One region of the Paenibacillus sp. FSL R7-0026 genome, then DNA from elsewhere that is predicted to be linked to it. Evidence: riboswitches for the same ligand, from Rfam matches in the RefSeq annotation. Region 1 holds a riboswitch; each other region holds the start of a gene.
What was found. Region 1 has a riboswitch for S-adenosylmethionine ahead of metA (homoserine O-acetyltransferase MetA). Riboswitches for the same ligand answer to the same signal wherever they lie in the genome.
Positions count from the first base shown of each region.

Region 2: linked by a shared signal. The riboswitch ahead of mmuP (S-methylmethionine permease) and the one ahead of metA (homoserine O-acetyltransferase MetA) in region 1 are both predicted to bind S-adenosylmethionine.
Region 3: linked by a shared signal. The riboswitch ahead of MKY44_RS23465 (methionine ABC transporter ATP-binding protein) and the one ahead of metA (homoserine O-acetyltransferase MetA) in region 1 are both predicted to bind S-adenosylmethionine.

Region 1 covers NZ_JBBORG010000001.1:1,560,468-1,567,318, forward strand. Annotated here, with positions in the region: gene MKY44_RS07105 (HRDC domain-containing protein) at 1-149, shown strand, start outside; gene corA (magnesium/cobalt transporter CorA) at 219-1,154, opposite strand; SAM riboswitch class I at 1,606-1,729, shown strand; gene metA (homoserine O-acetyltransferase MetA) at 1,966-2,883, shown strand; gene MKY44_RS07120 (PLP-dependent transferase) at 2,908-4,095, shown strand; gene MKY44_RS07125 (trans-sulfuration enzyme family protein) at 4,092-5,264, shown strand; gene mqnC (cyclic dehypoxanthinyl futalosine synthase) at 5,506-6,642, shown strand.
Region 2 covers NZ_JBBORG010000001.1:5,637,143-5,643,993, forward strand. Annotated here, with positions in the region: gene MKY44_RS24775 (ABC transporter permease) at 1-620, shown strand, start outside; gene MKY44_RS24780 (FtsX-like permease family protein) at 635-1,072, shown strand; gene mmuM (homocysteine S-methyltransferase) at 1,156-2,223, opposite strand; gene mmuP (S-methylmethionine permease) at 2,201-3,613, opposite strand; SAM riboswitch class I at 3,706-3,807, opposite strand; gene MKY44_RS24795 (Ger(x)C family spore germination protein) at 3,878-5,080, opposite strand; gene MKY44_RS24800 (spore germination protein) at 5,077-6,177, opposite strand; gene MKY44_RS24805 (spore germination protein) at 6,211-6,851, opposite strand, start outside.
Region 3 covers NZ_JBBORG010000001.1:5,367,492-5,374,342, forward strand. Annotated here, with positions in the region: gene MKY44_RS23455 (MetQ/NlpA family ABC transporter substrate-binding protein) at 1-304, opposite strand, end outside; gene MKY44_RS23460 (methionine ABC transporter permease) at 379-1,038, opposite strand; gene MKY44_RS23465 (methionine ABC transporter ATP-binding protein) at 1,039-2,073, opposite strand; SAM riboswitch class I at 2,200-2,341, opposite strand; gene MKY44_RS23470 (Cthe_2314 family HEPN domain-containing protein) at 2,471-3,187, opposite strand; gene MKY44_RS23475 (COX15/CtaA family protein) at 3,392-4,330, opposite strand; gene MKY44_RS23480 (thioredoxin family protein) at 4,833-5,177, opposite strand; gene MKY44_RS23485 (DUF2515 family protein) at 5,319-6,605, shown strand; gene MKY44_RS23490 (putative polysaccharide biosynthesis protein) at 6,816-6,851, opposite strand, start outside.

The sequences.
Region 1 (6,851 bases):
TGGGAGATACGTTCCTGAAGCCAGTATTACATAAGGTGTATGGAGGAGAGAAACCCGAAGGAGGAAGTCTGGAGCAGGTCTATGAAAGACTGCGCATGATTCGAATCCGCTTTCGTCGGCACGCAGAGACAGAGAAGAATGTTGGTTAATAATCAGAAATGAAAAAAGACGAGGCGTTTCCCCGGAGGAGCGCTTCGTCTTTGTTATTTCATACGAGTTTATACCCAGTCTTTCTTGCGGAAAATGAAGAACATGCTCAGGCCCAGGGTAACCATCAGGCCAATCACAACAAAATAGCTGTATTTCCAGTTAAGCTCTGGCATATTCGTAAAGTTCATGCCGTATATACCGGTAATGACTGTCAGCGGCATAAAGACCGTGGTAATGGCGGTAAATACACGCATGATCTCATTCGCCCGGTTCGCAATACTGGATTGGTAGGCTTCTCGCAAGTTGCCCATCAGGTCGCGATAAGTCTCAAAGGTTTCAGATATTTTTACAGCATTCTCATAGATGTCACTGAAATACTTTTGCAGTTGATCATCGATGAGACGCAGATCTTTTTTATTCAAGGTGTTAATGACCTCTTTCTGAGGTCCAAGGACTTTTTTCAGCCACAGAATCTCACTGCGTAGCCCGATAATTTCATTCAGATGTGACTTTTTGGTGTGCATCAGAATGTCTTCCTCAAGCTTCTCGATCCGTGCTTCAATTCGGTCACCTACGGTGAAATAATTATCAACAATCAAGTCAACCAGCAAATACAGCAGACGATCCGGTGTACTGATTTCCTGTTCCCACAGGATGGGTTTCAGTGTGCGCAATTCGCTGACCTTTTGCTTCGTAACACTAATAATGAAATGTCTGCCGAGGAATAAGTTCACCGCACGTAGAAATATCTCTTCATCATCAAAACGGATGCTATTAATCACAATAAAATAATGGTTCTCATAAATTTCAATCTTCGGACGTTGTTCTTCGTCACTGAGACAGTCTTCCACAGCCAGATCATGCATCAAGAACAGCGGCTGAAGTACCGCCAAATCGTCTACGTCTGCATCAATCCAGTAAAATCCTTCCGCTGGTGGAGTCAGCGCCTGCTGAATGTCGTCCACCGGAATAAATACACCGTTGTTTACCAACCGGATTTTCATCGTTAATCTACTCCTTCTGCACCCGCCAACTTGGCGGATATTATCATAATGGGCGCAAAAAGAACAAATCAGCCGGTCGGCAGCGGAGCCTGGAGATCAGGGCTGCGTTCACTATATAATCAAACGGAAGTCACGTCCCGCTGCCGGCATGCTAATGTCAATTCTCTATGCAGTTTGTCGGAATTCGGCTGCCAGTCAGGCCTCGGGTCGCCATCCATTTAATATGTCACCTCTCACATAAGGGTTTATAACACCTTGTTTAGTATACCGCTGCTACAAGGTGCTTTCAAGCGCAAAAATGTGTCTATTTCGCGCCCTGAGGCAGTGTATGACGACGGATGATGAACGGTTCCGATCTGGGAAGCAGACATCGAACTGCAACTTGACGTGAGGGCATTAATGTAATAAAGTAGACGGTGAACCATATTAAATTACAATCTAATACAGCGAAATCTTATCAAGAGTAGGTGGAGGGACTGGCCCGATGAAACCCGGCAACCGGCGGTATACCGCACGGTGCTAATTCTTGCAGCGACTAAGTGTCAAGTGGCACTGTTGTAACTGAGAGATGAGAGAGGCGCATATCTATTTTACATATGACCTTTCTCGAAATCCGAGGAAGGTCTTTGTCATATGCCCCGACTTCTCAGCAGTGATTTTCGCTAAGGAACTTGAGGTTGTTTGTAACGTTGGATGAGAGCGCAATTCAATGTTTTTACAAGCTCAAGGCAGTCTATAACTGTATTGATGTGAAGACATCAAGCCAGGGGTGGCTGCATCTATTTATGCACAAGGAGGAGTTAGACTTACTATGCCAATCAAAATACCCGATACTCTACCAGCAAAAGAAGTACTTGAAGGAGAGAATATCTTCGTCATGGATGAAACTTCTGCATATCAGCAGGATATTCGTCCACTCCGTATCGCTATATTAAACCTGATGCCCACAAAGGAAACGACCGAAACACAATTGCTTCGTCTGGTGGGAAACACGCCTATTCAGGTGGATGTCGTTCTTGTACATCCCAAATCCCATACGTCGAAGAATACGTCTCAGGAGTATTTGGATCTGTTCTATAAAACCTTCGATGAGATTGAGCACCGCCGTTTCGATGGAATGATTATTACGGGTGCCCCGGTGGAACAGATGGATTTCGAAGACGTGAACTATTGGAATGAAATCCAGGAGATCTTCGAATGGACCAAAACCAATGTGACTTCAACCCTCCACATATGTTGGGCTTCCCAGGCAGGTTTATACCATCATTTTGACGTACCTAAGGTTGCACTTGATGAGAAGTGTTTTGGCGTTTTCCCACATACCATCAATAAACCACATGTTCCGTTGTTGCGTGGATTTGATGAAGTATTCAACGTTCCACATTCCCGTCATACGGAAGTGAGACGCGAAGATATTGAAAAGAATGAGAATTTAGAGATCTTGGCTGAATCCGAGGAAGCGGGTATCTTCCTGGTTGCTACCAAAGACGGTAAACAGATTTTTGCCACAGGACATGCCGAGTATGACCCGTTCTCATTAAAGTGGGAGTATGACCGGGATGCAGCCAAAGGGTTGGATATCGCATTGCCTAGACATTATTATCCGAATGATGACCCTTCCCGTGTGCCACCAGCTACTTGGCGCGCTCATGCCAACTTATTATTCTCTAACTGGCTCAATTACTATGTGTATCAAGAAACACCTTACGATATTGGCCCGCAAATCTAATCGAGATTACAGGAGGATGCAGCAATGGAAGACAACAACAAGTTGAAAATCGAAAGCCGCTTAGCACAAATTGGGTCCATCAATGAACCGGTAACAGGCGCCATTAACTTTCCGATCTATCAATCCACTGCGTTTCGCCACCCGAAGCTTGGACAAAGCACGGGGTTTGATTATATTCGTACGACTAATCCAACCCGTAAAGTATTGGAAGAAGCCGCCGCAGCACTGGAGTCCGGTGATGCAGGGTTTGCCTGTAGCTCGGGAATGGCCGCGCTGCAAACGATTTTTGCCATGTTTGGTCAAGGGGATCATCTGATTGTATCGCTGGATCTGTATGGTGGAACCTATCGTCTGCTTGAACGCATCTTGTCCCGTTTCGGCGTAACTGCAAGTTATGTGGACACGAATGACCTAGCAGCACTGGAGAAGGTTCGTCAACCGAATACGAAAGCTGTATTTATTGAGACACCAACCAATCCACTGATGATGATCACCGATGTGGAAGCCGTTGCTTCCTGGGCGAAAAGTTACAACCTGTTGACCATTGTTGACAACACGTTGTTGACTCCATTTTTCCAACGTCCGATTGAACTGGGTGCCGATATCATCATTCATAGCGCTACCAAATATCTGGGCGGACACAATGATGTGCTCGCTGGACTAATTATTACCAAAGGTGAGGCGTTATCTGCAGAGATGGCGTTCCTGCATAATTCCATTGGAGCGGTATTATCTCCAAGTGACTCCTACCAGTTGATGAAAGGTATGAAAACGCTGGCTCTTCGCATGGAGCGTCATGAGCACAATGCAATTACTATTGCCAAATACTTGCTTGAGCACCCAGCGGTGGTTGAAGTGTATCATCCAGGTCTATCCGATCACCCGGGGTATGAGATACAGAACAAACAATCCACGGGTAATACAGGTATCTTCTCTTTCAAAGTGAAGGATGCACGTTATGTTGAACCGTTGCTGCGTCATATCAAACTCATTGCTTTTGCCGAAAGTCTCGGCGGAGTCGAATCACTTATGACTTATCCGGCAGTACAAACTCATGCGGATATTCCGCTTGAAATTCGTGAAGCCGTAGGTGTGGATGACCGTTTGCTCCGGTTCTCTGTAGGCATTGAACATGCGGATGATTTGATTGCAGATCTCGGCAATGCTCTGACAGCTGCACAACAGGAAGTGGAAGGAGGCGTGCACTCATGAGTGAGTCCAATAACAAGCCCAATTCCGAGTTGAAATTTGATACCAAATTGCTCCATTTTGGCGATGAAATTGACAAAACGACTGGAGCCTCCAGTGTACCGATCTACCAAGCATCAACCTTCCATCATTTTGATATCTTCAATCCGCCTCAACATGATTACAGTCGTTCAGGTAATCCGACACGTCAGGCTTTGGAAGATTACATCACATTGCTGGAGGGCGGCGCACGAGGCTTTGCCTATTCTTCGGGGATGGCTGCGATATCAAGCGTGTTCATGATGTTCTCCGCAGGGGATCACATGATTGTAACGGAAGATGTATATGGAGGTACGTATCGTTTGCTTACTTCCATATTAAGCCGTATGCAGATCGAGACAACCTTTGTAGACATGACCAATATAGATGAAGTAAAAGCGGCACTCAAGCCAAACACCAAGGCAGTTTATATGGAAACACCGTCGAACCCTACACTGCGAATTACGGATATCGCTGCTGTAACTGACTGGTCGAAGGAACATGACCTGATCACGATTCTGGATAACACCTTTATGACACCGTACTATCAGCGTCCAATTGAGCTTGGTGTGGACATCGTCGTACATAGTGCTACGAAGTTTCTTGGAGGTCACAGTGATGTACTGGCAGGGTTAGCCGTTGCTCGCACGGAATCACTTGGCGTACAACTGAAACAGTTGCAAAATGGACTTGGAACTGTACTCGGGGCACAAGAATCCTGGCTTCTGATGCGCGGGATGAAAACCTTGGGGGCTCGCATGGCTCATAGTGAACGGAGCACAGACAAACTGGCGGCATGGCTTAATGAGCGCAGTGATATTACCGCTGTCTTTTATCCTGGACTGGAGGATCATCCGGGCCGTGAGGCACATGAGCGCCAGTCCACAGGATATGGAGCTGTCGTTTCTTTTGACGTCGGCTCAGGTGATCGTGCAAAAGCAGTTCTTAACCGGGTGAAGCTACCCATAGTTGCTGTAAGCTTGGGAGCTGTGGAGAGTATTCTGTCCTACCCAGCGATGATGTCTCATGCGGCAATGCCGGCTGAGGTTCGCCGTGACCGTGGCATTACAGATGGGTTGCTGCGCTTCTCCGTAGGTCTGGAAGATATCGAAGATCTGATTGTAGATTTGGAGCAAGCACTTCAGGAATCCTAACAAAAGAGGATGCCCGAATACGCCGACCCGTATCACTTAAGTTCGAATAAATTCCATTCCATATGTAAAAATTTTTACTTATTTTTAAAGCACCTGAACATAAGGTGCTTTTTTTCACATGTAACCTGTGTTACGATATGTGGAGTACAGAAATACGATGTTGCCACCAGAACTTGCTTCTCTTGAACAAGTTGGGACGGATCGTTATATAATTTCTCTTCATGAGGGAGGCTTTTTTACGATGAGTACGGTAGACCGTATCTTAGATAAAGCCCTTCGGGGCGAACGTTTGGACTTGGAAGACACGATTCAGTTATTTGAATCCAATGAAGTGGACAAAATCGGGGCAGCTGCTAATGTCATTATGAAACGCATGCACCCTGAACCATACAGAACATTTGTAATTGGGCGTAACGTCAACTACACAAACGTGTGTGATGTGTACTGCCGTTTTTGTGCTTTCTACCGCAGACCTGGTTCGGATGAAGGTTATGTGCTTCCAGACGAAGTTATTTTCCAGAAGATTCAGGAAACGGAAGATGTGAATGGTACCGAAATTTTGATGCAAGGTGGAACGAATCCAAACCTGCCTTTCAGCTATTATACAGACCTGTTGAAAGCCATCAAAGAGCGTTTTCCAAACATCACGATGCACTCTTTCTCCCCAGCGGAGATTATGAAAATGGTTGAAGTATCCGATGGCCTTACATTGGAAGAAGTTGTTCGTGCCATTCACGAAGCTGGACTGGATTCCTTGCCTGGCGGCGGCGCTGAAATTCTGGATGACCGCACACGTCGGAAAATCAGCCGTTTGAAAGGTTCATGGCGTGATTGGATGGACGTTATGCAAACTGCACACCGCATCGGTATGAACACCACGGCAACGATGGTTATCGGCCTTGGTGAATCGATGGAAGAGCGTGCATTACACTTGCTCCGCGTACGTGAAGCTCAGGACGAATGTATTGCGAACAAGTATGACTCCGAAGGTTTCCTGGCGTTCATTCCATGGACTTTCCAGCCAGACAATACAAACCTTAAGCTGGAGCGTCAGACTCCGGAAGAGTACTTGAAAACTGTAGCTATCAGCCGACTGGTGCTGGATAATATCAAGAACATTCAATCCTCTTGGGTAACGATGGGTCCTGAGATCGGTAAGAAGTCGCTTGAATTTGGCTGTAATGACTTCGGTAGCACGATGATTGAAGAGAACGTTGTATCTGCTGCTGGTGCAACATATAAAGTTAACATTGAATCCATTCTCCGTTTGATTCGGGAGTCCGGTTATATCCCGGCACAACGTAACACCCGATATGACATCGTGCGTATGTTCGACGAAGAGAATGCCGTGCATGAAGATTTCGTAATGCAGAACTAATCCTGATTATTTCAATACTACTCTCATAAATGCTGATCGTTAGATAAGTATTTATGAAGCCAAGCCCGCTGACTACTCCGTTTGGAGAGACGGCGGGCTTTTTGATTTGTTTCTGCAGATCGAGGTCATCAAACAGTACATGTTACGCAATTGGCGATATTTTATATTGAAATTGAACTGTTACAATGAAAGGGAACTTGTGTAGTCAG
Region 2 (6,851 bases), 4.1 Mb from region 1:
CCATGGCTTCCTCCGTACTTGTTCTGGGTTATGTTCTGCTGACCAGTATAACCGGAATTGAACAGACCGCAGCTAAATGGGGATATGACAATGCCAATATCGCAGCAGTAGTCGTGAACAAAGGTAACTTTCCAAAGACTGAATTGAAACAAACGTTAGAAGAGGATACACGGATTAGTAATGCAGGCTGGCAAGGGAACACAACGGGTGTAATTAGCCCGGAGTCTTTGGCAGCAGTAGAGGGCCAATCCATCAGTCTCAACTTGAGTGTACTGGACGGGAGTTATCAGGAACTTGGATTCGAAACGTTAAAAGGGGTTAACCCACAACATGCGAATGAAATTGCCATTGGTGTAAGTGTAGCCAAAGCATCAAATAAAGATCTCGGTGATCTTATCGATATCTATATTGAAGGAGAAAAGCGTACATTCCTCATCACAGGCATCTATCAGGCGATCGCCAACATGTCTGTTTCAGGCAGAATCACCATTGATGCCATGAGAAGTGTGAACCCGGATTATAGTGAATTTGATGATATCTTCATCAATGTGAACGATATGGCACAAGCGGGTATGGTTGCCTCGGAATTAAATGAGCAATTAAAGATTTTGCTTCGGTAGTTACTCAGAAGACATTGCTTGATTCCGTTTACGCAGAAGCCGCTAATATCCTGATCTATCCGATGAGTCTGATTGGATTGCTATTTATCATTGTGACGTTCATCATTATTTTCAGTATCTGTAGAATCAATATCCGTAGAGAAAGCAGAACGTACGGGATATACAAATCGCTGGGAATGACATCTCGCCAAATCCGGTTGTCGCTCACCATGGGAATGTTCATACTGTCCTCCGTGGGAGCCATACTGGGTATTTTCTTCGGCGTATACCTGCTGCCTCTTCTACTCGAAATGGTCCTTTCCGGTTATGGTATCGTACAGCTTCCACTGATCCTGCATTGGGGTGGAATGGTACTGTTCACCTGTCTAAGCATCATTGCAGCCAGTCTTGGCTCGTGGTTCTCTTCGAGAATCATTCGGGAAGCATCGCCACGTATACTGGTTATCGAATAATGTAATCAGAATGCCTTAACACAATAAAACAAGCCCTTCCATACCTCTATAGGATGTGGAAGGGCTTGTTATCATGATATGAACTAATTCCGCCATTTCTTCGCAAGTGCACCAATCTGATGTGGCGTAGTACGGCAGCAGCCGCCAATAATTTTCGCGCCCGCAGCAACCCACTGTTCCGAAGCATCACTCATGCTGCCACATGTACCCTGTCCGCTCCACGTCTTCGTCACTGCATCATACGTCTCACCCGAGTTCGGGTAGACAATAACAGGTTTATCGCTGGCACGGCTCAAAATACCCACTGCTTCCGTCACCACTTCCATCGGAGCACAGTTCAGGCCAATTGCAGCAACCTGCGGCTCGGAGCCAAACGTCTGTGCACATACATCAAGCGGTGTGCCCTCGCTGATGCTTGTCCCGTCTTTTAAAGAAAAAGATAACCAGGCATACGCACGAGGAAACTCCTTCAGTAAATCAACCAGCACCTGTGCTTCCTGCAAGGAAGGAATCGTCTCAAACGCCAGAATATCAGCACCCGCTTCAAGCAGCGCCGCCATACGCGGACGGTGAAATGCAGCAAGTGTCTCATCCGACACGCCGTAATGTCCCACATACTCTGAACCATCCGCCAGATAGGCGCCGTACGGTCCAACGGACCCGGCAATAATTGGACGTGGACGAAGACAGTCTTCTTTGCGATCCCCTGTACGATCTGTTAAATGCTCCTCATTCTCCACGTTCTCGGAACGTACCGAAGGAGCTTCTACAAGCTGACCTGTCGAGCTTCCTCTCCCTGCTAAACTACTCTGCACTTCTGCCCACACGTCATCTCTCGCCTGTGCAGCCAGTTCCACCGTCTTGCGGATCAGCTCTAGTGCTGCCTGTTCATCGATTCCTCTCTTGCTGAAGCCACCCACCGTCGCCTGATAACTGGATGTAATCGCACAGTCGGCTCCTGCTCGAAAATAATCTGCATGGACCTGAACAATAACATCCGGATTCTCAAGCAACACACGAGCAGACCATAGTGGATCATCCAGATCACATCCATGCTGTTCGAGTTCCGTTGCCAACGCTCCATCCAGAATCATGACCGGATGTTCACGCAAAATCTGTTCTATGGGGTTAGTCTGTTGTGCTTGCGTCATGTACTTGTCCTCTTTTCTTATTCACACGTTCTGTCAGATAATAAGCAGCGTAACATACTGCGATAAACGGAACCCCACAATACAGCGCAATTCGCTGTGTCGGGTCAAAGGCAATACCTATGCATGAAGCCAGGCATAATATAAATGAAACAATGGGTACCACCGGATACAGTGGTGTGCGGTAGACCAGATCTTTGACCGCATGTCCTTCCCGGATATATTGTCTGCGGAACATGTATTGGGAGGCACTGATGCTCATCCATACCGCAACGACAGCCAGACCTGAAATGGAGACCAGCGTAATATACACCGTACCTGGCGCAATAATACTGGACAGCAATGCCAACGCACCACCCACCATACTAATCAGAAGTGCATTCAGGGGTACCCCGCTTTTGGTCAATTTGGCAAACCACGGGGAGATCGTTTTTTTATCAGCCAGAGACCAGAGCATCCGTGAAGATGCATACAGGCCTGAATTGGCAGCAGAGAGAATCGCCGTCAGAATAACAAAGTTCATAATATCTGCTGCATAGGGTACACCCACCCGCTCCATTACCGCTACAAACGGACTTTCCAGTACACTGGCATCCGACATGGGCAGCAAGGCCGACAAGATAATAATCGTTCCGATGAAGAAAATAACCAAACGCCACAGCGTTGTATGAATGGCTTTTGGTATCGTCTTTTCCGGGTTCTCCGTCTCACCAGCGGCAATGCCGATTAACTCGGTGCCTGAGAAGGCAAAGTTTACAGCAAGCATGGTCATCAATATCGCTGTAGCCCCATGAGGGAACCACCCGGATGCAGTAATATTTGATAGAAATGGAGCCGGTTCAGAATCCGCCATCGGGATGATGCCGAACATGGCTGCGCCACCGATTATAATGAAGATTACGATAGTCACTACTTTTACAGATGAGAACCAGAACTCGGATTCCGCAAATAATTTCACCGTTAAAGCGTTAAACAGAAAGATCATCAGTGCAAAAACCGCGCTCCATATCCATACGTTCACCGATGGGAACCAGCGCTGCATCAGCAATCCGGCGGCTGTGAATTCGGAGCCAAGCGCAACAGTCCAGGTTAACCAGTATAACCAAGCCACCGTGTAACCTGTTGCTGGTCCGATATATTTGGCTGCATAACTATGAAATGCTCCCGTCTCTGGCATATGAACAGACAGTTCACCAAGACAGAGCATCACCAGATATACAACGATCGCTCCGATCAGATAGGACAGAATGGTTCCCAGTGGTCCCGCCTGCTGAATGGTGTAACCTGAGCTGAGGAATAATCCCGTTCCAATGACTCCTCCGAGAGAGAGCATGACCACATGCCGTGCCTGCATTTTCCGCTGAAAATGCCCTTTGTCGTTGTTGTTCTCCATACCTGCTGCTCCCCTACTTCTTCATCCAGAAAAAACAAAAAAGACCCACTCTGCCTAAAGAGTGCGCCGTTACTGACAAATAAAAACAAACGCTCCTATCTATCAGGCTTTCACCCGCTGGAATTAGCACAGTATCCTTCAGATCTGTTGCTGAGGTTTCTAAGGGCCAGTCCCTCCACCTCTCTGGATAAGAAAATGATTTTTTACTAATATAGCGATCTATCATGAATGTGTCAACATTTAAATAATAAATGGCACACCTCGCTATTCGGTGGAAGACCCCGGATTCGTGATGGTGGTCTTTACCTCATACGTGATCGGCACGGTGCTAAAAATTTTATCCCAATCGTCTTTGACTTTTTTCCATGTTTTAGGTTCTTTGATACGTAAGCTATCCCGAAAATCCGCAACATCTACTTTATAGGTATGCTGCAGTTTGTATAACAATTGTCGAATCTGTTGCTCGGCAAGTTCAGCAAATTCTTTTTCCAATTCTCTAAGATAATCCCCTTTTTCCTCTCTTTCGGGAGAACGCCAATCTTCCATCAACCAGCCTTCGGATTCGACCTTTACATGGAATGAAATGTCATTACCAACCACCTTGGGAATTACTTTTGTTTTCTTCTTCTTCATTTCATATACAACAGTGAATCCCGCTTTATTGTATGTCTTCAAGATACCTCCTTTTTCTTTAGGTCTGATCCACGATAGCCCTTCTAGGTCCGTTTGGCTAAGTTCTCCGATGAATTTGGTCGTTTTCCCATCAAATATACTGGCACCGGAGAACTTGTCCTCTCCATTGGAGTTCAGTACATTCTGGAGCAAAAAGCTGGAACCAGATTGCATTTGTGCATCTAATTTGGAGAGTAGAACCGGGTCCAGGATTTTATTGGACAAGTACGAATTGCTGGTAATACCTGTAAGATAAAATGCTGGAATCCGGGAAGGATCATCTGAAGTCAGTACATCAACGGCGCGATGATGGCTAATCAACACCAGACAGTTAGGGCGAATATCGTTATCCCGAAGTACAAAATCCAGCAGCTGATCCAGACCATACTTTTTGGCAATATCCTTGGACACAACGATGACCTTCAGATGATGTCCGATGAGCGGATGATCTCGCCTCAGAGCAAACTGACGAAAGATTTGCAGCAAGGAATCTCCAGTAAGCTGTTCATTGGAATAGGACGTTTTACCAGAAGAAGGCGAACCGGATTGTTGGCTCTTTTGACTACTTGAATTACCGGGAGCGATCTGTACCGTGGCCGTCAAATTGTTCTGCTTGGAATACGCTCCTCCCTGATTAGCGATGTCTTTCTCAAATTCTGTCTCTTTACCGATATCGATCCCAAGACCGACGTAGACACTTAGATCCTCTATCTCCCGACTGCTCCAACATCCGGATATCGTTAAGAGAATGCATAATACAGTGGCTAAGCGTAACAACATACGGAATGTAATCATGCATGCTTGCCTCCTTTTTTGCGAATCAGACTTAACAACAGTAGTACCAGAGGTAAAATGCCAAACAAAAATACGGACACATTGCCCAGCATATCTCCTAGTGCAAAAGTATCATCCACTGTTTTGGGTATCATTGCTGTCAGATAAATGAACGGAAGCAGGCCGTACATGATACCTTTGATTTTTTTGGAACGAAACAAATCACGAATACCCACCGAAGCGCAGTAATGTGTAATTGCTGTAGTCGAAAAGATTTGCATAATCCAGATGACCAGCAATAAGGATTCAAAACGCTCGAATATCAGACCCTGGATTTCGAAGCTTCTTACCAAATCCAGCGTTGGCCAGGTTCGAGTTTTAATGCCATCGAGCGATAAACTGCCTATAACCATCACCACCGTGATCAAGTAGATAATAGTGGATATGAGTATCCCCCAGGTCATCGCTTTATTGCTCTTCTTCGGATTTTTCATATAGGCAGTCATGATTAACATCACCTCATAGCCCGTATAAGATAATAGTGAAGGCTTTAATCCATGGAAAACGGGTATAACCCCATCACCGAGAACGGGTCTCAGATTGCCAATCTCGAATAGCTGATTACTAAGCAAAATTTCAATCACAAATATAATAATCGTAATCGGAAGGATGATCTCAAACACACGTACGATAACGCCAAGCCCTCCTGAGATCATATATACACCGATCCACATGAAGACCATCACAATCGCCCAGGTGGGGGTGCGTTCGAGCAGATACATCCCAGTTACTTCAGCCATAACTCTGATTTCGAATGCGGCAATAACTATGAAATACATAATCATAGACAATCCCAGTATGAAAGCAATCCAGCTGCCCGTAATCTCACGGGTGAACTGGAAGACGGTTTTCTCCGGAAATCTGCGACACAGCGTAACCAGAATTATTCCGACGCCTAAGATAATGAATCCAGATAGGATAATGGAAATCCAGACATCCGGTGTTCCGACAGCTTTGCTGGTCGTTCGAGGTAGTGTCAATATCCCGGCGCCAAGCATGTAATTTACAATAATTACAACGGCCTGAGTCGTGGTAATTTTTCCTTGGGAGCCATTCACTTTATTTCACCTCCAGACCTTCTGTGGATAAACTTATTTTTTTCGGTCCTGATCTATCGGATTTGTCATTTTGGGACGCATTCTCATCATATTTAGCGGTGCACGGATAACAAAATCCTTCCATTCATTCATGTGATAAGGAACCGCGGGTCCAACATAAGGGACGCCAAAGCTCGAGAGTCGTGCCAGATGTGTACACACAAGCAGAAAGAACATAACCACGCCAAACAATCCGAGTACGGCTGCGCTGAACATAGCGGCAAATCGTAGAATCCTTAGCGTTAATCCCGCACTATAGACCGGAATCGTAAAGGAAGAGATGGCAGTTACCGCAACAACAATGACCAGAAATTGACTTATTATTCCCGCTTGCACCGCTGCTTGGCCAATAATCAGACCTCCAACGATTCCCATCGCTGGCGCAATCGGTTTGGGCAAGCGTATCCCGGCCTCCCTCAAAATTTCGATTGAAAGCTCCATGATGAGTACCTCAATAATTGAAGGGAATGGAACTCCAGTACGCGTTTCAATAATCGTCAATACCAGCTTGGTTGGAATTAGACCCGGATGGAACGAGATAAACGAGATATAGAGCGCAGGAGCAAGCAATGCCAGCATAGCGGCCATAAAACGTAGCACTCGCAAAAATGTTCCAGGAATCCAGCGTTCATAAT
Region 3 (6,851 bases), 3.8 Mb from region 1:
TGTCCAGATAAGGTTGGTGCTGGAAGAAGTTTGCATCCAATTTTTTATCAGCAAGCTGCTGATTGGGTTGTACATAGTCATTGAATGTAACGACTTGCAGACGAATACCTTGTGCTTCCAGTTCAGGCTTGATGCTTTCCAGAATCTCTGCATGTGGTGTAGGTGAAGCTCCAACTTTCAATTCAACTGTACGTGGTGCACCTGCTGAATTGTCTGCGCCGCTATCGGCGTCCTTGTTGTTTCCGCAAGCTGCGAGAACCGCAATCAACATAAGACTAAGTAGAGCAAAAGACCATTTTTTCATGTGTAAAACCCCTTCTCTAATCATTTTTTCATGTGGCATCCGCATGAATGCATATCCATCATGTTATCTATGTGTTATTTCCTGGTGAAAAATGTAACCAAGCGATCTCCAGCCATCTGGAGAATTTGCACTAGAATAATCATCGACACTACGGATATAATCATGATTTCATTTTGATAACGATAATACCCATAGTTGATTGCCAGCGTTCCTAGACCTCCACCACCAACCATGCCCGCCATCGCCGTGTAAGAGACAAGCGTAACGATGGTAATGGTTATCCCAGCAACCAAACCAGGTAACGCTTCAGGCAGTAATACCCGTCTTACAATCTGTCCGGTCGAAGCACCCATCGACTGTGCCGCTTCAATGACACCCCGATCAACTTCTCGCAACGTCGTCTCCACCAATCGAGCAAAGTAAGGAGCTGCTGAAATAACTAAAGGTGGTATAACACCTAACACACCTGTAGCAGTACCGACGAGTGAACGAGTGAACGGAATAAGAGCAACAATCAATATGATAAATGGGACTGAGCGCAAAATATTCACAATCAGGGATAGTATAGTGTACACTGTCCGTGACTTGATCGAAGTAGATCGTGCTGTCATGAACAGCAGCACTCCGAGCGGTAAACCAAAAATTACGGTAAACAAGCCTGATACACCCAAAATTTGCAGTGTCTCAATGGAGGCTTTACCAACCTCTTCCCAGCGAACTGTTGAAAAATCCATCTAACGAAGCACCTCCACATCAAGTCCCTCAGCGGTTAATTCTGATATCGTCCGATCAATCGCATTTGAATCACCCTCGAACCGAACGGTCAGCTGCCCATAAGGAACCTGTTTGATCGTAGAGATTGTACCTTGCAGGATGGCAAAATCCACGCCTGTCTTACGTACCGTTCTAGACAAAATCGCTTCATACGTTTTGTTACCCAGAAAGGATATCTTCACAAGTTTGGAAGCAGCACCTGCCTGCAATTCAACGCCTGCATTTGCCAGAGCGGTCTCTTCCAGAGCAAGTCCAGCTTCATGGTCACGCATCATGAAGTCCCGCGTAATCGCATGCTGCGGCTTCAAGAACACGTCTGTTACAGGTCCTTGTTCCACAATGCCACCTTGATGAATGACAGCCACCTTGTCACAGATGTTCTGAATGACATGCATCTCATGTGTGATCAGCACAATCGTAAGGTTGTACTTTTCATTAATGTCGAGCAATAACTTCAGGATTGAATTTGTCGTCTGCGGATCAAGTGCCGAAGTAGCCTCATCACAGAGAAGTACATTTGGATCACTTGCAAGTGCTCTCGCAATCCCTACACGTTGTTTCTGTCCACCCGATAATTGAGCCGGATATTTGCTGCTATGGTGCTCCAGACCAACCAGTGCGAGCATTTCCTTCACTTTGCGATCAATGGCTTCCTTGGGTGTATTCACAAGCTTTAGTGGAAAAGCTACATTGTCATATACCGTTGCCGAAGATAACAGATTAAAGTGTTGAAAAATCATCCCGATCTTGCGTCTCTGTTGCTGCAATTCGGTTTTGCTCAGTTCAGTCAAGTTGATTCCGTCGACCCATACCTCACCCTCCGTAGGCCGTTCCAGCAAATTAATGCAGCGAATCAATGTGCTTTTGCCCGCTCCAGAATGGCCAATCACACCGTAGATTTCACCCTTTTGGATGCTCAAATTCAGCTCGGATAACGCTGTTGTAGATTTTTTCCCTTTGCCGTACGTTTTCGTTAAACCTTTTAATTCAATCAATCGCACTTGCCCCTTTCCAACCACCTACATGTATCTTTACCCGATCTAAAGGAAAACTCCCCTTAAAGTACAAAAAAAGAGCCCTTTGCAGATACAAAGAGGGCTCTTCACGTGAAAGAATATACCTTCTCATCTGCCAAAATCGTGTCTTGCACCATTTTGTAGGAATTAGCACCTAACATCTATAACGAATGATACATGTATCATGTCGTTACAAATCGGTTGCCGGGCTTCATCGGGCCTGTCCCTCCGCCGCTCTCGATAAGAAATATGTTGTTGTAGGATTTTATAAGTTCATGTAGTTTATGCTTTATAATGTGAACGTAACTTTTGAAATATCAATTATATCCGTGTAACATTTGATTGAAACTCAGTATATTCCAAGTATTCCGATTTGTCAAAGGGAATTATTTCTTTTCCATATTTTGTTGATATAACTATAAGAGGCTGTTAACGTTTCACAGACCATATCGACGCCCTGACGCATTTCCTGCACATGCTGATTCAGATCCTCCAATTTCACTTTACCTTGCAAGGTCTGATGTAACTGCCACAGGTCATCGTGCATTTCTGAGTTCATGTAGTGAATTTCCATATTACGTCGTTTGCGCAGCTTGCTCATCGGTTCACGATAAGAGTCCTTGATCTGTATTAATAGCAACGCAAGATCATGATGTTCCCTCGCATAGTCGAACTGCCTTAACACAGTAAAATAAGAAAAATGCGCTTTGGTATTTGAAGTATTCAACTGGAATATTTCATTTAATACCGTGCCGACTTTATCCAGAATGGCAAAGCAGCGGATAAAGCCATCTTTGTAGAAATACACATACCGAGCATACTCGGCTTTTTCAGTCGGCGTCATATCATCCGTTGAACCTGCAACGACCTTTTTACGAAAATGAGCAGCAGCGAAACAGCTTTGCTCCAGTTCATCCAGTGAGGAGATGAGTCCCTGAGTCCACACATACAGTTTCCGATAGTCATGCGTGGGATCTTGGTCCACATGCATTTGTCGTTGAAATAGCTCAAGCGTATGCGCCATTGCGTCCATCGCTGCTTTCAATTTACCTTCGTTTATACGTGGCTTTTCCCCCAACAACGTTCGCAGCATATCTAACCTCCTCTTTTCCAAATCAACAAGAATTCATCACCGTAAACGTAACACATCATCCATTCCGTGTAATTGCTGCTTGCCATAGGTTGCCCTGATCCCCCTGACATCAAACAAAGTCCACCTGTCCAATGATGTACATCACTGGATGGTGGACTTTCATATTTAGCCCAAGTACCTTTGGAAAAAGAATGGATCTATATCTTAGAAACGATTAGCCGGGCGATGTAGCTTGTACACCAGGAAACTCATATAGGTTAAAACCCCGAACAATATGGCGATATCCAGCATATGAGCAAGAGCTACGAACATGTATACTTCCGGACGGTTCATTGTCACCATCATGAAAATACCAATGACTACTTGCATGAGAATGAGAACAACGGATACCACGCCAAGGGTACGCATTTCCTTGTTGTCCGGATGATTACGGTAAGCGAAGTGACCCAGGATCGCGATAACAATCACGAGCGACGCAGCTGCTGCACGGTGAGCAAAAGCAACCGCTACCCCACCCGAAAGCTCAGGAATAATCTGACCGTTACAAAGCGGAAATCCCGAGCATCCGCCGGCAGAATCCGTGTGACTCACAAATGCACCCGTGTATACCACGAGATATGTGTAAATGGTGGAGAACCAGACCAGATTCCTGAATTTTTTGCTAACCCGAGGGTATTTATTCAGGCGCTCCAATCCGCCATCTTTGGCCTCCTGCCTGATGCCCAACGCCATCATTAGGGAACTGGCAAAAGCAATCAGTGCAAAACCAAAATGCAGTGCCATGACTGCTGAAGATTGGGAGAAGACAACGGCAAAAGCCCCCATGATTCCCTGGACGATAACAAATACCAGAGTTAAGAAAGAAAACAATTGCAGGTCACGACGTGACTTGCCAAACCGCAGAAAAGCAACAAACGAGGCAATGGACAACAGTCCAGCCAGTGCACTTACAGCGCGATGGGAATATTCAATGAGTGAAGCCACAGTATGTGCGGGAACGAGTTTTCCGTTACATAAAGGCCATTCTGTTCCGCAGCCAAGGCCTGATTCCGTTTTGGTTACGATGCCTCCGCCAAAAGTGGCCAGAAACATGACAAGACAGGTTAATACGGTTAACCATTTAAACAAAGTTAAGTGTTTCAATTTTTTCTCACCCGCTGTTGGTTTAAGATGGCGAAGAATATTCTCCGCTTGTTTCGGTACTTTGACACTTATTTCACAACTAAATTCATTATAACGGATAAAATGTTCATTGACGTCGCGCTTTGTGACAAAATGTTAACGTCTGGTGAAATAATGACCCACAGGTCATTGAGGATATGTAATTGAGGGATATGCCAGTTGAATTGTGTCTTAAACAGAATCCTGAACACACAAACGCCATTTCCCTATTTCAAGAGAAATGGCGTTCTTTTTATTATACCCTTTTACAACATGAACCTGTCATACTTTTATATAAGTTCAATGAAACATTTACACAATAACGGAGAGGACAGAAATAACCAGAGAAGCGAAGCGTTCGCCTTTATCCCCGGATTTTCCCTTTATAAAAGGGATCACAGAAATCTGGGGATAACAGCGATCGGAAGGTTATTCTGACATCGTAGTGCCTGTGTAAATATTCATTAGTTGAACTTATATAACATTATTTATGAATCGTGTTGTACACCTCAACTGCTCGATCTAAGAACTGCTCAATCTCTTCTCTCGACTTGCGCAGCTTGTTCACATAACGTACGAGTTCACGGCCATCTGTATACGCCACAAAGCTTGGAATGCCCAGAATATTCTGCTCTTCACTAACCGTTCCAACCTGATCCACATCGACCTCAATCAAGGTCAGTTCACGTGCATATTTCTCTTCAACCTCAGGCATAAACGGATCGATGTATTTGCAGTCACCACACCAGTCTGCCTTGAATACGGCAATTGTCAAACGTGGGGATTGGATGGCTACATCAAAAGCCGGTTTGGAAGTAATCTGTTCCATTCGGTCATCTCCCTTTCTGTACCTTGTCTTACCCTAAGTGAAGCAAATTGGCGAGTGGAAGTCAAATAATCAGCGCATACTTAGAATAAACCACATGGTCTGTGAATTTAAACTCAGAACATCATGAAAGGATGTCACATCATGACTTCCACCAGAACCGATTCTTCCAGCGAACAACATCACGGGTCCCTCCTGCAGATGGTCCGTTCCATTCCGGGTGCTGCCCGGGAAATATGGCGTGGCAAACAGGCTGCATGGCAAGCTTCTGCACAGCTTCGTCACCCATTGCGTGACATCGAGTGGGATACAGATACGGCAGCTGCCTTACAGTCTGAGGTGGAGCGTTTGTTACCTGCCAGCGGCAAGTCTTTTGCACGCACGGACCAGGTTCAAAGCGCACTCGTCTGCGAAGAAGATTGCATCATTCTGGAAGAGATTAAGACACTGACTCAGGAGCACAATCGGAGTAATATCACCCGCACGGCAGCCTATCTGGAATGTTATGAGCAATGTCCCGAACTGCATTGGGCACTGCTGGCCCATATGGTCTCTCGCAACGGCGGATATCACATGACAGATCTTCAGAGTGACTTAATGCATAACCTACAGAATCAAAGTGATCGCGAGCATATGTATCGGCTACTGGAGCGGTGCAATGCACTCATTTTCCAGGATGCCTATCCACAGCTTCTGCTGTATATGAACAGTCGCCGGATCGGACGTAGCTGTTTCCATCTCTTGTCGCACTTTCACGTATCGGCGTTTATGACTCCGTTTTGGGAACGCTTTTGGCTGGAACGATGCAGTTCACTGCTAAGTGTGGCATTAATTATTAATGAGCAGAACTATATCGAGAGCCGGGTGGTGCAGCATCCTTATTTTCAAAAAGAAGTACTTTCCAAACCCGCATTCCATCTGCATAATCTGGCCGGTCTGAATCATATCGTCTTTCCTCTTGGACGGGGAGCAGGACTCGCAGGACGCGTCATTGAACATTTTGGCAAACTGGATGAGCGAATCATGTTTGGCAAAGGGCTATATGCCCTATTGTTTGGCGTGGAGCAAGTACACACACAAGTGTTGGAGTTCGCACGTTTGGTTCCTCATCGTGGCTCGCGCGCTGAATATTGGCCTGGCTTGTTTACCAATCGTGAAGACGAGGCGGGTGAACATACATTATACGCTCAGGCGTTACTGGATGAAGAATGGCTTCCAGAAGGGCAACGATTATATAGTCCGGAACTACTTTCCGTATGGGGGGACACGCCTTATGAACCGATCACCAGACATGACTGGCTTCAGTCTCGGGATAGTCTCGGTTATCTGACGGCACCACGTCGGCCATGGCTGTTTGAGATTAGTCACGAACACCGGTATGGCATGCTGAAAACGGCACTGGCTCATGATGCTAAAGCCATCACACACTAATGTTGAAGATCATATGGAAAATGCTAATCCACATCATACATGCGAATACCTGAAGTACAGCTAATTCAGGCTTGCTTGCTTAATGCTCAACCCATTCGGCCTAAGCTTTGCCTGAACTAAACAAAAAGCCCTGTCCGCTTCAATAGCAGACAGAGCTTGTATCCTATTTTCACAAAAAATTCTGGAGCATAGATGATGCTTTTTTCATTTTTACCCTCTTTGCCCAGCTCCACGTTGAAGACGCAT